DNA from 2 places in the Gordonia sp. UBA7860 genome. Region 2 is predicted to be linked to the other one. Evidence: predicted binding sites of a transcription regulator. Region 2 holds the regulator's gene; the other holds the start of a gene.

What was found. Region 2 encodes LexA, which represses DNA repair genes until DNA is damaged. Its sites were predicted from a motif close to CGAACANNTGTTCG; they were not measured.
Region 1: the regulator LexA is predicted to act here: its motif matches at 5,414-5,427, upstream of B3T59_RS01370 (DUF222 domain-containing protein).

The regions. Positions count from the first base shown of each region.
Region 1 is NZ_DLSO01000010.1:15,955-23,424, forward strand. Features, by position in the region: gene B3T59_RS01335 (FAD-dependent oxidoreductase) at 1-665, opposite strand, end outside; gene B3T59_RS01340 (hypothetical protein) at 862-1,827, shown strand; gene B3T59_RS01345 (hypothetical protein) at 1,851-2,357, opposite strand; gene B3T59_RS01350 (YoaK family protein) at 2,453-3,136, shown strand; gene B3T59_RS01355 (phosphoribosyltransferase) at 3,167-3,832, opposite strand; gene B3T59_RS01360 (nuclear transport factor 2 family protein) at 3,848-4,309, opposite strand; gene B3T59_RS01365 (SCO6745 family protein) at 4,409-5,287, opposite strand; gene B3T59_RS01370 (DUF222 domain-containing protein) at 5,446-7,071, shown strand; gene B3T59_RS01375 (TetR/AcrR family transcriptional regulator) at 7,207-7,470, shown strand, end outside.
Region 2 is NZ_DLSO01000165.1:821-8,290, reverse strand. Features, by position in the region: gene B3T59_RS20330 (PTS fructose transporter subunit IIABC) at 1-1,473, opposite strand, end outside; gene B3T59_RS20325 (1-phosphofructokinase family hexose kinase) at 1,574-2,539, opposite strand; gene B3T59_RS20320 (DeoR/GlpR family DNA-binding transcription regulator) at 2,536-3,306, opposite strand; gene ptsP (phosphoenolpyruvate--protein phosphotransferase) at 3,577-5,292, shown strand; gene lexA (transcriptional repressor LexA) at 5,338-6,078, opposite strand; gene B3T59_RS20305 (LysM peptidoglycan-binding domain-containing protein) at 6,489-6,929, shown strand; gene nrdR (transcriptional regulator NrdR) at 7,074-7,470, shown strand, end outside.

The DNA of each region.
Region 1 (7,470 bases), on a different contig from region 2:
TGCTCGGGCACCGACGCGTCGCGATCGATACTCGGCAGGACTGTGAGCCACTTCCACCAGGAAACGTCCTCATCCGGCCACCGATACCAGCGCGACGAATAGCTCACCCGAGCGTCGAGCGTCTCTTCTTCGATCTCGACGCCGAGTTCGGACATCCAACTCAGGCAACGGCTTCCGCGCCCGCCCGCATCGACGACCAGATCGGCGGTGAGCACCACGAGTTCACCGGTGTCGGGGTCGACATAGCGAACACCGGTGACACGCGTTCCGGTGGCATCACGCTGGTGTACAAGACCTTTCACCCTCGCACCCTCGATATAGGTGATATTCGGATCACGACGCGACAGATCGCGGATGCAACTCTCGAACTTGGGGCGTGAGGCGAACAGCATGCGCATCTCCGACCGCGACCGCGGGAACCAGCCGCCGGCCAGACACTGCACCGCGTCGTAGGCGGGGTCGAGCATCATTCCACCCTCGGCCAGCACGTGGTCGGTAAAACCCGGAAACAGATCGTCGAGCGCCCTGCGTCCACGGTCCAGCAGAAAATGGTTGTGCCACGATTGCGGCACTCCGCGACGACCTGTCGGGGTCTCCGGGATGATGTCCTGCTCGAGGATGGTCACGGCGGAGAACCGAGTCCGTAGCGCCGATGCAGCACTCATACCCGCAACGCTCCCGCCGACGACGATTGCATGGGATCTGCTGGTGAGCTGGGACCTGTTGTCGGACAAGGCGCGACTCCAATCAGTATGGCCGCGGCACTGCCGAGGCCGACGTCAGTGAAAACAAACTAACATATCTGTTTGTTAATGGGATAGGCTCTGTCCACGACAAAATCCCTCTGCCTAAGGAGAGCTAGTGTCACTCAAACAGTCTTCGGTCGTATCGCGTGAGGCGACTGCGACCAACAGTGTGCTGCTCGACCGCATCATCGGGGCCGCGATCATGGTCTTCGTCATAGGCTCGATCTGGGCAGCTATCGCACCGGTTCACTCAGGGCCGCAAGTCATCTCGCAAATATTGCTGATCGCGTCGATGGCCGTGCTCCTCGTCGGACACATGATCAAACACCTCGGCCCGGTGTTGCTGATCGCCTTCATCGGCACCGCCGCGGTAATGGAGTGGGCATTCGAGCAGACCAATATCAGCAACGGCGGATTCATCTGGGGCGACCTGCGCTACGGCGCCTCCGCGATACTCGGACCGCACATCGGCGACGTCCCGGTCGCTGTGCCGCTGATGATGGCCGGCATCCTCTGGCCGACGTATGTCTGCGTCAATCTGCTCATCGACGGCAAGGTGATGGTCGATCCGCGCACGCGCACATGGTGGGAGAACGTATGGCGTTGCGTGCTGTACGGTTTCGTGCACAGCTGGTACATGTTCGTCTTCAACGGGCTGTGTGAACAGTGGGGTCTCTACCGCTGGGTGGGCAGCAGCATGGACTATTCAGCGGCCGACATGGCCTTCGGCGATCCGCGCGCCCCGATCGGGTGGGCAATCTACGTATTCGTCGCGATGCTCATCTTCACGTTCGTGATGATTCCGCTGCTCGGCAAGGATGCCGTAGCGAGAGCACGCAAGTCCCCGCTGGCCTGGGTCGACGCTGCGCCGGTGGTCTTCATCGCCATCATGGGTATTCAGGTTTTCCTCAACCCGGTCAACCGGTCGGTGGGCAACGTGGCGATGTGGACCCTTGGATTCTTCGGGCTGACCGTCGGACTGCGTTTCGTCGGCTTGATGCGGGCGCAACGCGCGGCAGTGACGGTCCCCGACACTCCGAAGGAGCTGAGCGACGAGGGCGCGGCTCGCGACGGCGTGTAGGTTCAGCCGTTGCGATTCAGGACTCAATCGGTACGAGGGTGATCAGCGCGAGGGCGGGCACCGCCGGCATCACGACGGGCGGAGCACCGCTTTCGGTCGATGACGACCGACCCGACCGCGCTCAGGGACACCGCGACCGCCATCGGGACTGCACCGGCGAACAGGTCGAAGTCTGGAATGCATAACTCGACGTTGCCGCAGTAGTCCGCGAACTCCTTACCCCTGAACGCACGGATGCCGTTCACCGAATACGCGAGCGCAAGCATCCAGAGAATCGCAAAGGGCACCGTCGCCGTAGCCGTCCGACCACGGATTCGTAGCAGAACGGTACTCGTGAGCAGTGCCCCCGCAGCGAGGGCCGCGGCCGTATGAAAGTCTGCTGCCACACGGCCAGAGCCCTCGATGGTGCGCCGATCTCCCGACGTCCAGTAGAAGACGGCCAACGCCCACGGAATCGCCACGGTCGCAACGACGTGCACCGCCAGCCAGACCTGGCGAGGCATCGCTACGTGGCGGGCACGACGGGACATTGACCCATACTGCCAGCGACGTTCACCTGGCCGACGCCAAGGAGCCTCAGTAATGTCTGCCTTCGTAGATCAGGGCAGGACGAAGGAGGGTGCGGATGTCGGCACTAACCGGCGGAGTCCTTCGCCCGACCCACGGCGAGGTTGGGATCATCAGTGCTGTGCTGATGACCGTCGTCGGTGGGTACGTCGACGCCTTCCTCTATCTGCGGCACCAGGTGTTCGGATTCGCACAAACCGGCAACGTCGTGTTTCTGGCGGTCGGGTTGGTCAAGGGCGACGAATGGGCCAAGTTCGCCTGGCCGTTGCTGGCCTACCTCGCGGGCCTTGTTGCCGCCCAAGTGCTTCGCACACTGGTCCCGACGCTCCCGGCGCGCGCTCTCGGCTCGGTGCTCGTCCTCCAACTCGTCGTCTTCACCGTGCTGGCATGCCTGCCGTCGACCGCGCCTGCCGCACTGTTCGTGATCCCCTTGTCGTTCGTGGGAGGGGTGCGGCTCGAATTGTTCCGCACTGCGGGCGGAATCTCGTTCGTGAGTATCGCGACGACGGGCAACCTGATGCGGTTCGTCGCGGCGGCAGCCGACCTCGCACGCGGAAGGTCGTCGGCGCAGGTTCGGGCCGCTGTCGCCACAGCTATCGTCGTGCTCGCTTTCCTTATTGGCGCACTCTGCGGTGCGGGCGTTGCCCAGACGATCGGCCCGGCACTGTGGGGAGCGGTGCTCCTCGAGGCTTTCGGCCTCGCCGTCTTCGTTGCACAGGTGCGTACGCGGCCAGCCGCGTGACGGTAGAGCGTCCCTAGCTGCGGTCCCGCATCATCTGTCACGAAGACAGCTCACCACGTCATCGTCGGCGACCTGGCCGAACTCGCCGTACGAAAGGCCCACGGCACGAAAGGGTTCGGGAACATCGACGGCCACCACCCGGTCGATGTCGGGATCGCCTGCGAATCTGCGCAGAGCGTCTCGCGGAGCAGTCGGCACGGCGATCATGACGCCGGCGGCGCCCGCCACCCGAACGGCACGCGCGGCAACCGCCATCGTGGCACCCGTCGCGATCCCGTCGTCAACCAGGACGACAAACCTTCCGTCGAACGAATACGGTTGCCGTTCTTGGCGATATCTCGTCTCTCGCTCGACGCGCAGCGCGTCTTCACGCAGCACGATCTCGTGCAATTGCCGATCTGACACCCCTAGTCGCCGCGGCACGTCGTCGGCCACGAACACCTGCCCCGCCGCCAGCGCACCCATCGCGTACTCCGGCTGTCCGGGAGCGCCGAGTTTGCGCACAACCAGCACCTCGAGCGGCAGGTTGAATGCCTCGGCGACCTCACGACCGACGGGCACACCACCCCGCGCGAGGCCGACGATCAGCGGAAGTGGTTGCTCTGCAGACGAACTCGGTACGATCCCGCCGGTCTCGCTGATACGGCCGGCCAATGCTCGGCCGGCGTCGGCCCTATCCGCGAAGAGGCGTGACATCACCGGTCCTCGAACTCACGACGAGGCGGCGAGGGTGATCGCCTGGCCAACTGTGACGGAAAAGCTCGGTATGTCCTTCAGATCGATCGTCGCCTCGTACGTCCGGTCGTAGCCGGTCGCGCAGATACGCCAGCCGTCGTCGGTTCGGCGGTAGGTATCCGCATAGAACGCCGCTCCGATCATCATGAAGGAGAACTCCGGCACGATGACGCGATCCTGCAGGTACCACCGACCGGTCGCGGAATCGCCGTCGACGACGATCTCGGGATGATCGACGCGATGCTCGGTGATGACACCCGGTCCGACGGAGCCGCGCATGTATCCGACTAGTTCATCTCTGTCACCGAAGGACAGCTTCTCGCCATAGTCGCCGGTGACGTCCTCGGTGAGCGTCGCGGCGAATGTATCCCAGTCCTTGGTGTCGAGTGCCCGCAGGTAGCGGTACTTGAGCGCCTTCACTTGCTCGAGATCGTCCATGCCCAACGTCTACTCCGCCCCGCTCGTCGGCGGGGGCGTTTGGGCACAACCGCTCGCGTCAGGCCTATCGCACTAACCGGACACAGCGCCTGCGGGGTACTACTTCTTCTTGGTCCCCGGAAGCACGCCCGCGTCGATCACGGCCTTCACATACGGCCGGGAACGCTCGAGTAGTTTGTTTACATCCTCACTCGCCCATGCCGATCCGGTGATGGCGTCCGTCTCGGCTTCGATCGCGCGGTAGAGATCGAGACCGGCCGGGGTCAACTCGTGACCGTCGTCGACTCTGGTGGCGAGCCCACGCTCGACGAGCCTGTCGACCGAAGCCTCCCACGCCTCGTCCGACCAGCCGCGGGTCAGCTGAGCAAGTCGTCGACCCAATGCTCGACGTCGAATCGTCGGGTCGGGCAGCCCTGCCTCGTGGAAGGTCGCAGCGTCGATTCCGTCGAGACCGTTCTGGACGAGGACCGCAATGTGGTTGTCTCCCCGCCACTCTCGCAGCACCGATAGCGTGTGCCAGAGTGCGAGGTGGGGAGAATCCGGTGGCGTCAGCGCCGCCCACGCCGCGGCAAGCGACCTGCCTCCCGTCGGGAGGCTCGACGCGATGTCGTGGTAACGCTCAGCGAGAGAAGCCATTTCAGGTTCGACGACCCGCTCGCCCAGTATGTCGCGGAACTGTGCGTCGAGCATCTGCTCTCGACGCGCGGCAACCTTGTCGAGACCGGCCTTGCGCGCCGACTCCCATGCGTTGGTGATCAGCTCGGGCGCGAAGTTGTAGAACGACGAGACAACGACCGGGGCTGCGCAGTCGCCCAGCGGCGCGCCGCGTGCTCCGACATAGAAGGCGTGCGCGTCGAGGCCCAGATCGTCCTGTGCCGCAGTGAGTCCCGGGTTGAAGTAGGCGAGGACGTGGAACGGCTCGAGAGTTTCGTACGCCAACCTGGCGCGGGCGGCTGCGGTGTCGTCGACTGTGACCATGCGCTCCACCCTCGCGGCGGGAAGGCCCCGCGTCAAGGATGGCGTCGACGAGCCGGCCCGGGAAGTGTGCTCAACAGCCAGACAGATTCTCCTTGACATGTCCGATTTGACGGGTAGGTTGGATGTAGAACATAAGTTCGATACCGGAGACGGGCGGCATGGGGAACGAGACTTCAGACATCCACGAGGGGCAACCAACGGGCGACGATGATGCGTCGAATCCTGTTGCGCTGTATGAACAATTGCATGCATTGCTCGACCAGCTCGACGTCGTCGATACCAGTGGCGCAACGGAAGCCGAGGTGGCGGCCACGGCGATCGAGCACGAGCGCGCGGTGCGCAGAATGATCTCGATCGGCAACAGTCGAATCATGGATGTGTCCAATCGTGCGGCCTATCGTGCTGTCGGCAAACACTCGTTGTCCGACTTCATGATGGGCCCGCTGCGCCTACACGACGCAACCAAGCGCAGAGGGCAGATCCTGGCCCTCGAAGAGACCTTCACGATCACCGGCGACACGATGCCCCCTACCTACCCTCTGCTCGCCGACGCCTTGCGCAGCGGCGCACTCGGTGCCGATCACCTCACCGCAGCACTCACTGTTCTGAACAAGCTCCCGCAGGGCATCGATGCGGAACAGCTGACCCGCGCCGAAGCCGAAGTTGCCGGGTTCGCACAGAATCTCGCGCCGCGCCAGATTCTCGCCGCAGGCAATCGTCTGCTCGCCTACCTCGACCCGGACGGCACGATCACCGACGACAACGACCGCAAGCGTCAGCGCCGCCTCACCATCGATAATCAAGACACACAGTCGATGTCACGAATTCTCGGCACCCTCGATCCCACGACCCGCGCGATGCTCGATACAGCACTCGCAGCGTGGGCGGCACCCGGAATGAACAATCCTGACGACGAGGCCTCTCCCACCGGCAGCAACGAGTTCGCCGATGCGGACGCGCTCAAGGAGGCAGCGGCCCGCGACACTCGCACCCAGTCGCAGCGCAACCACGACGCGCTCTCCGCAATTCTCAGGGCAGTCCTCGACGGCGGACTGCTCGGCGCCAGTCATCGCGGACTTCCGCCACACCTCGTCGTACGCATCTCCGACACGCAGCTCCGTGAGTACGCGGGCTTCGGACAGACCACTACCGGCGCCGACATCCCGATGCCCGACTTGATCCGGTTGGCCGCACAATCGGTCATGCACCTGGCCGTGTTCTCCGAGCACACCGGCGCGCCTCTCTACTTCGGCACAGCCAACCGCCTCGCGAACGACTCGCAGCGGTTCATGCTGTTCGCGCAGTACGGCGGATGCTCCATGCCCGACTGCCCCCGCCCCTTCAGTCACTCCGAAATCCATCACGCCGAACAGGATTGGGCAAAGGGCGGACGCACCGACATCGACGAGCTCGCACCGGCCTGCGGACCCCACAACCGCGCGGTCGGCGACGGCCCCGGGCAGTTCACCACAGAGAAGATCCCCGACGGCCCCGATCGCGGGAGATACGGTTGGCGATCAAACCCCGACCCGGCGTTTCCGGACAAAGAAAACACACTGCGCACCAACAACATCCACGATCTCGACGCGATCATCGACGAGAAACTCGAGCGATGGCGAGCCGAGCTGACGCCGCCAGTCGCGGTACCAGAATCCCCAACTCCACCGCCGGCAGACCCGCGACGCATCGACGACTACACCTACCCGGAGGACGTCGCCGACGAGATCGTGCGCATGCTGCACGACGGCAGCCTGATCACCGTCGGCGAACTCGAACCCGTCTGACGGCGGCGCCGATTGCGGCGCGGTTAAATCGCCGCGCTCCTGTTGCGGATTTCGAGCGAATCCCGCACATTTGTCGACAGTTGATCGTATGGTCAACTCGCACCGACAGATGACCAGGGGGATTCGTTGCGCCGAATGACTTTCGAGGACCGGCGGCAAGCGCTGGTCGATGCCGCAGTCCGCGTCATCGCACGAGATGGGCTTGCCGCTGCGACGACCAGGGCGATCGTCGGCGAGGCAGGAATGCCTCAGGGCGCGCTCTTCTACATCTTCTCGTCCCGCGATGCGCTGATCACCGAGGTCATCACGCACATCACCGAGCAGGAGCGCCTCACCGCGGTGTTGTCTGCCGACATGGTCGCCGACGACGCGAGCCTCCACGAGGTGCTCAGCGAAGCC
Region 2 (7,470 bases):
CAGACCGCCGACAATCAGGCTGCCGAACAGCGGAATGATGATCACCGGCTGTAGCCCGCGTGCCCACTGCGGCAACGGAAGTCGCGAGATCGCCAGGCACACGGCGCCCGCGATGAGGCCGCCGATCAGACCACCGATGAAGCTCGCGCCCACGGCAACCGATACCAGGCCTGCGACGAAACCGGGTGCGATACCGGGACGGTCGGCTATCGCGAACGAGATGTAACCCGCAAGGACAGGTACCAGCATGCTCATGGCGAGCGCGCCGATCGCGAAACTGACACCGCCGAGGTACTGGCCGAGACCGCCCGCGGGTAGATCCCAGAGGCTGTTGTTCAGTGCGATGTAGGCGCCGTCGGACAGCGTCTTGGATGAATCGAGTGTCTTGTTGGCGATCTGGTATCCGGCGAGCAGGAAGCCCAACGCGATCAGCAGTCCGCCTGCCGCGACGAACGGGATCATGTAGCTGACACCGGTCATGAGTGCCTGCTGGATCTTCTTGCCGAACGACAGGCTCGACCCCGATTCCTCCGCTGCAGCGGCACCGTCGTCCGCCGATCCGTCGACGCGTGCGGCATGCGGATTGCGCGAGGCCTCTACGGCTTCGGCAATCATCTTGTCGGGTTCGTTGATGGCGCGCTTGACCCCGGACTCGATGACCGGCTTTCCGCTGAAGCGACTCTTGCCTTTCACACCGACGTCGGTGGCGAAGATGACGGCGTCGGCGCCTGCGATGACGTCGGGGGTGAACGGCGTGGTGCCCGACGAGCCCTGCGGCTCGACATGGAAGTCGACACCCGCACGCTCCGCGGCGTACTTCAGTGCGTCGGCGGCCATGTAGGTGTGTGCGATCCCGGTCGGGCATGCGGTGATCGCGACGATCGAGGGGCGCTTCTGCGAATCGGAACCCCCCAGTGTCTTCGCGGTTTCCGCGGTCTTCGTGCCTGCTGCCGGGACCGCGGCAGTGGTGGCTGCGCCAGCCGCAGGCGTGGCGGTTGTCGACGGAGAGCCTGCCGGGGCAGGGTTGATGGCTTCATCCACGAGTTCGACGACGCGTTCGTCGCTCGGCGCCTCGCGGAGGGCGGCGACGAAGTCGGGACGCACGAGTGCTCGCGCGAGCGAGCTCAGCAGCTTCATGTGGTCGGCGGCAGCGCCTTCGGGTGCCGCGATGAGGAACACCAGGTCGGCCGGGCCGTCGGGTGCGCCGAAGTCGACCTTGTTCGACAGCCGCGCAAAGGCAAGGCTGGCGGTGGTGACCGACGCGGCGCGTGCGTGAGGAATCGCGATCCCACCGGGCAGACCGGTTGCCGACTTCGCCTCGCGGGCCAGTGCGGCGCGGCTCAGTTCGGACGGATCGGTCGTTCGCCCCGCCTCGCCGAGATTCTCGGCGAGATAGGTGATGACGGCGGCGGGATCACTGCCTGCATCGACATCGAGATGCACCGTCGCTGCGGTGATGATGTTGTCGGACATGGGTCTTCCTTCGATTTCTGTGTAATCCGGAGAGCGAGTGTTCCGGTTGTGGTCGGTGAGCTTGGTGGCGATTCGCGTACAGGAACTGGAGGCTGTGGGGTCACGTGATCGGGGCGGCTCCTGAGAGTTCGACGACATCGACCGAGTCGACGTCGACCTGTGCCGGAAGGGGTGGCTGCGTCCCTGCCAGTCCGGCGGCCGCCGAGCCGTAGGCGACTGCAGTGCGCAGACGATCGGGTTCGGAGGCGCCTGCCGTGTACGCGATGAGGTATCCGGCCAGCGACGCATCACCTGCTCCGACGGTGCTGCGCGGCACGATCGGCGGCGGAGTGGCCAGCCAACTACCCTCAGCCGTCGTGAGTACCGCACCCGCCGCACCGAGGGTCGCGAGTACCGCTCCCTGCGTGGTGGCGATCAGCGTGCGCGATGCCGCCACGACCGGCAGGTAGTCGCGCGAGGCGATGGCAGCGGTCAGTTCGGCAGGGTCGATGCCACTGACCTCGGCGAGTTCTTCGTCGTTGGGTTTGATCAGGTCGACGGGCCCCGACATCGCCGCGCCCAGGGGTGCGCCCGACGTGTCGATCGCCACGCGGCGTCCGCTGTCGACGAGGCGGTCGGAGATGCGGCGATACCAGTTGTCGGGAACTCCCGGCGGAAGCGAGCCACACAGTGCCACCCACGACGCGTCCTCGGCGCCCCGGAGTACGAGCGCTGTCAGTTCGTCGAGTTCGGAAGGCGTGAGGGTGTGACCGGGCGCATTGATCTTCGTGGTCGTCCCGTCGTTCTCGGCCACCGTGATGTTGGTTCGGATCTGACCGTCGATGTCGACCGTGCGGTACGGCAGTGCGACGGCGTCGAGCGCCGTGAGCAACGGGTCGTCGGCGTGGGCGGGCAGTACCGCGACGGTGGGGATGCCGGCTTCCGCGACGACGCGGGACACGTTGACGCCCTTGCCGCCCGGCTCGACCCGGGTGGAGGTACTGCGTTGCACCTCGCCCCGCATCAACGGTCCTGCGATCTCCAGGGTGCGGTCGAGACTCGGGTTGGCTGTGACTGTGAGGATCATGCGATCACGACCTCGATGCCGTGTGCCGAGAGCGCCGCCGAGAACTCGGGGTCGATTCCGTCGTCGGTGATCAGGACGTCCACCTCGTCGAGCGGAGCGAACGAGCTGAAGTCCTCGCGGCCCATCTTCGACGAGTCGGCCAGCACCACGACGCGCTGCGCGGCAGCCACGATGGCCGACTTGACCGAGGCCTCCTCGGCGTCGGGGGTGGACAGGCCGTGGCCCTCACTGATCCCGTTGGTGCCGAGGAAGGCAACAGATGCCCGCATCTTTCCGAGCGCTGCGACGGTCTCGGCTCCGACTGCGGCCTGCGTGAGCCCACGGACCCGACCACCGACCATGAGCAGGGTGGCCCGTTCGTGTGCGGTGAGGGCCTGCCCGAGTTGGAGACTCGTCGAGATCACCGTGAGCCTGCGATCGGCGGGCAGCAGCTTGGCGGCCTGGTAGGTGGTGGTTCCGGCATCGAAGATGACCGATCCACCGTCCGAGGGCAGAAACCGGATCGCAGCTCGGGCGATCGCTGCCTTCTCTGCGGTCTGCGAGGACTCGCGTTGGGCGAGTCCGAGCTCGTTGACCACCTCGACCGTCCCGGCCTTGACGGCTCCGCCGTGGACGCGCTGCACGCTACCGCTGCGCTCGAGCACCGCGAGGTCGCGGCGCACGGTTTCGCTCGTCACGTCGAACCTGTCGGCGAGAGCGGTCACGGATGCGCGACCGTGCGCGCGCACCTGATCGGCTATTGCTCGCTGTCGCTCTTCGGCGTACACCTGTCGTCTCCGATCTGTGGTGTGGCCAACCTTTCGGCGAACCATCTGTGGGTCTGTGTTCTGTGGATCTGGCTGCTGGTGGATCTGTGTTTTGTGGATCACCGCGTGATTGGTTCTGTGTGGGATTCAATGTTGATATATCTGTGTTTACGCCCGTATGTGTTGACAAGTCAAGCGTTGCGAGTAACTTTGATCACAGAAATTCACGACGCCGGGTATTCCTCACAGATCACCGCACCCGGCCGATCGACCCGGAAGGCAGCAGACGCAATGGAGAATCACCTGGTAACGGAGAATCGGGTCACCATGAACGGTCAGGGAGGGTTGACAGGAACACCCGTCGTCGCGGGGTTTGCCTACGGGCCGGTGTTGTGGCCGGGTAAGCGCGTCGAGTACGACGAGACGTCACTCGGCACCGATCGCGTCATCGCCGACGACGAGCGCGACGCGGAGTCGGAACGCCTCGTCGCCGCCGCGGCAGTCGTCGCGGGCAGACTGCGTGATCGCGCATCGCACGCGTCGGGAGCTGCGGCCGAGGTTCTCGCCGCGACCGCCGGGTTGGCCGAGGATCGGGGATGGATCGGTGCGGCAAAGTCCCGTGTCGCGAAGGGGGTGCCGGCACCTGCCGCCGCGGTCGCCGCAACGGCGCAGTTCTCCGAGATGTTCGCCAAACTCGGCGGGTTGATGGCAGAGCGGATCACCGACCTCAACGACGTTCGTGACCGGGTGGTCGCCGAGTTGCTCGGTCGGCCGGAGCCGGGAATTCCGACGCCGAGCCAACCGTCGATCCTCTTCGCGGACGACCTCGCTCCGGCGGATACCGCCGGGCTCGATCCCGCGGTGATCGTCGGGCTGGCAACGCGTCTCGGCGGACCGACCAGTCATACCGCCATCATCGCGCGACAATTGGGCATCCCGTGCGTGGTCGCCGTGGCGCGATTGAGTGAGATCACCAGCGGCACAATGGTTTTGCTCGACGGCGGTGCGGGGTCGATCACCGTTGAGCCGGAGGAGTCCGAGGCACGCGAACTCGTCGAGCGCAGCGTTGCGGAGGCAGCGCTTGTCGCTGCGTGGCGTGGTCCTGGCCGAACTGCCGACGGCACCGACGTCGCCATCCTGGCGAATGTCGCCGATGGTGCGTCGGCGCGTCGCGCTGCCGATGCGCCGGTCGAGGGGATCGGGCTGTTCCGCACCGAGTTGGCATTTCTCGACAGGGCAGATGAACCCGATGTCGACGAACAGACGCGTCTGTACCGCGACGTGTTCGAAGCGTTCGCGGGCCAGAAAGTCGTCATCAGAACGCTCGACGCCGGTTCGGACAAGCCGCTGGCCTTCATCGAGCACCCGGACGAGGCGAACCCCGCACTCGGCGTACGCGGTAACCGAATCGGCGATGACCACCCCGAAATCGTGCGAACTCAGCTCGACGCGATCGCGCGCGCGGCAGAAGAATCCGGTACGACGCCGTGGGTCATGGCACCGATGATCGCCACGGCCGCGGAGGCCGCACAGTTCGCCGATCTCGTCCGTCAGCGTGGTCTGACGGCTGGAGTGATGATCGAGATCCCGGCTGCGGCGATCCTGGCGCCGGCGATTCTGGCTGAGGTCGACTTCGTGTCGATCGGAACCAACGACCTCACGCAGTACACGATGGCGGCCGACCGGATGTCGGCAGAACTCGCCGAACTGACCGACCCGTGGCAACCCGCGGTGCTCGCACTCATCTCTCAGGTCGCGACGGCCGGCGCCCAGCAGGGCAAGCCCGTCGGCGTCTGTGGTGAGGCCGCGGCCGACCCGTCGCTCGCGTGTGTGCTCGTCGGACTGGGAGTCACCTCGCTGTCGGCGGCTCCGGCCGCGACAGCAGCAGTCGGGGCGAAGCTGTCGACGGTAACCATGGAGCAGTGCCGGACCGCGGCAGCTGCCGCGCTTGCCACCTCGAGTCCGGCACTCGCCCGACGTGCCGCTGCCGAAAAACTCGACCACTGATACAGGCCCCGCTGGTCAGTGACCTGCGGGGCCAGGTTCAGTGCATCACACCCGACGCATGACCGTCACGACCTTGCCGAGGATGGCGGCGTCGTCTCCGGGGATCGGATCGAAGAGCGGGTTGTGCGGCATCAGCCAGACGTGGCCGTCTTTGCGTTTGAAGGTCTTCACCGTCGCCTCGCCGTCGATCATCGCTGCGACGATGTCGCCGTTGTCGGCGACGTTCTGCTGACGTACGACGACCCAGTCGCCGTCGCAGATCGCGGCGTCGATCATCGATTCGCCGACGACGCGGAGCAGGAACAACGAGCCCTCACCGACGAGCTCACGCGGGAGCGGGAAGACGTCTTCGACCGCCTCCTCCGCGAGAATCGGACCGCCCGCCGCGATACGGCCGAGTACCGGAACGAACGTGGGCGTCGGGAGATCTCCGTTGATGGCATCGGAGTGCGGTGCGTCGGGAGCCTCGGAGACGTTGACCGCTCGCGGACGGTTGGCGTCCCGTTTCAGCAGGCCCTTGCGCTCGAGGGTGCGCAACTGGTGAGCGACCGATGAGGTGGACGTGAGGCCGACGGCGTCGCCGATCTCTCGAATGCTCGGCGGATATCCACGCTCGCGTACCGACTTTCGGATCACATCGAGGACGTCACGCTGGCGACCGGTGAGTGTGGCCTCGGCGACGGCCGGATGGATCGGTGCCTCCTCGCCGCCTTCGCTCTTCTTTCCTTCGACGCTGCGACCGTTGCCCTTGGGCGACGACGGGCTGCGTCGTGACTTCTCTGTCATCGGTTCCGTCCTTCCTGATCTTGAAGCGGCTGCTGTTGTGAACTGGCTGCTGTTGTGAAGCGGGGTGGGTGCGTCTTTCTTCCATCGTCTGGCGCCGACAGTAGCGGAGGCCACGGACAACATCAAACATTTGTTCGACGTGTCGCAGGACTTTGTCGGACCCCTCTGGTAGAACTCGAACATCAGTTCATCGAACGCTTGATCGACCATTGGAGGTAGCGATGACCAGCCTGATGACAAACCCGGTGACCCGCTCGGTTCCCAGCACGTCGAGTGCATCCGTGGCAACACCGCCGACCGCCCGATCTGCACCCCCTCGACCTGCACAAACGCCTCGTTCCCGGGTTCACCGCGCCACGGTGGTCAGTGGACGCGCGCCGTCGAATGCCGTCCGTAGCGAAGAGCTGCGTGTGGCGGGACGTGTTCGAACAAGTGAGGTCCGACGGGCAGCCGGCGCAGACGTCTCGCCGCAGCGTCGACATCGGATCACGTTCGATCACGGCACCTCTACGCGTCCCGCAGGCACGCGATGCGCCGGTGGCGTCGGCGAGCTGGTGGCGGCCCGTCGACGACGGGCTGCGATATTGGCGGTGCTCGCGGGAATCGGTTTGGCACTGACCGTGTGGGTGGTCGGGACCATCGGTGCCGACTACCAGCGGGCGAATATGCCGGCTTCGACCTCTACGCAGGTGGTCCATGTGCGTTCCGGCGAATCGCTGAGCTCGATCGCGGCGCGGGTCGCGCCCGATATGCCGCGTCAAACCGTCATCGACGAGATCATCGACCTCAACGATCTGCCGTCGAGCGGGCTGCGCGTTGGCCAACCGCTTGTCACACCCGCGTACCGCTGAGCGCTGGCGGTATTCTCGATGTCACAGGGTCCAGTCGGAAACCGACACGGTCACCGCTGCGGTTTCGCTTCCGCCGGTCGTCAGACGATCGGACCACGCCAGACCGACGGAGCCGCTGCGTCCCGAGATTCGCACGAGGACTACATGCGCTGCCCGTTTTGCAAGAACGAAGACACCAAGGTCGTCGATTCGCGTGTCGCCGATGAGGGGCAGGCAATCCGCCGACGTCGCGCGTGCAGCGAATGTGGGCGACGTTTCTCCACGGTCGAGAGTGCTGTTTTGGCAGTCGTGAAGCGAAACGGAGTGACCGAGCCGTTCAGCAGAGAAAAGGTGATGCGCGGGGTGCGCCGCGCATGCCAGGGACGTCACGTGAACGAAGACGATCTCGCACAGTTGGCTCAGCAGGTCGAAGACGCTGTCAGGTCGTCGGGTTCGGCTGAGATCCCCAGCAACGAGGTCGGTCTGGCCATTCTCGGCCCGCTGCGCGACCTCGACGAGGTGGCATATCTACGTTTCGCCTCGGTCTATCGCTCGTTCGATT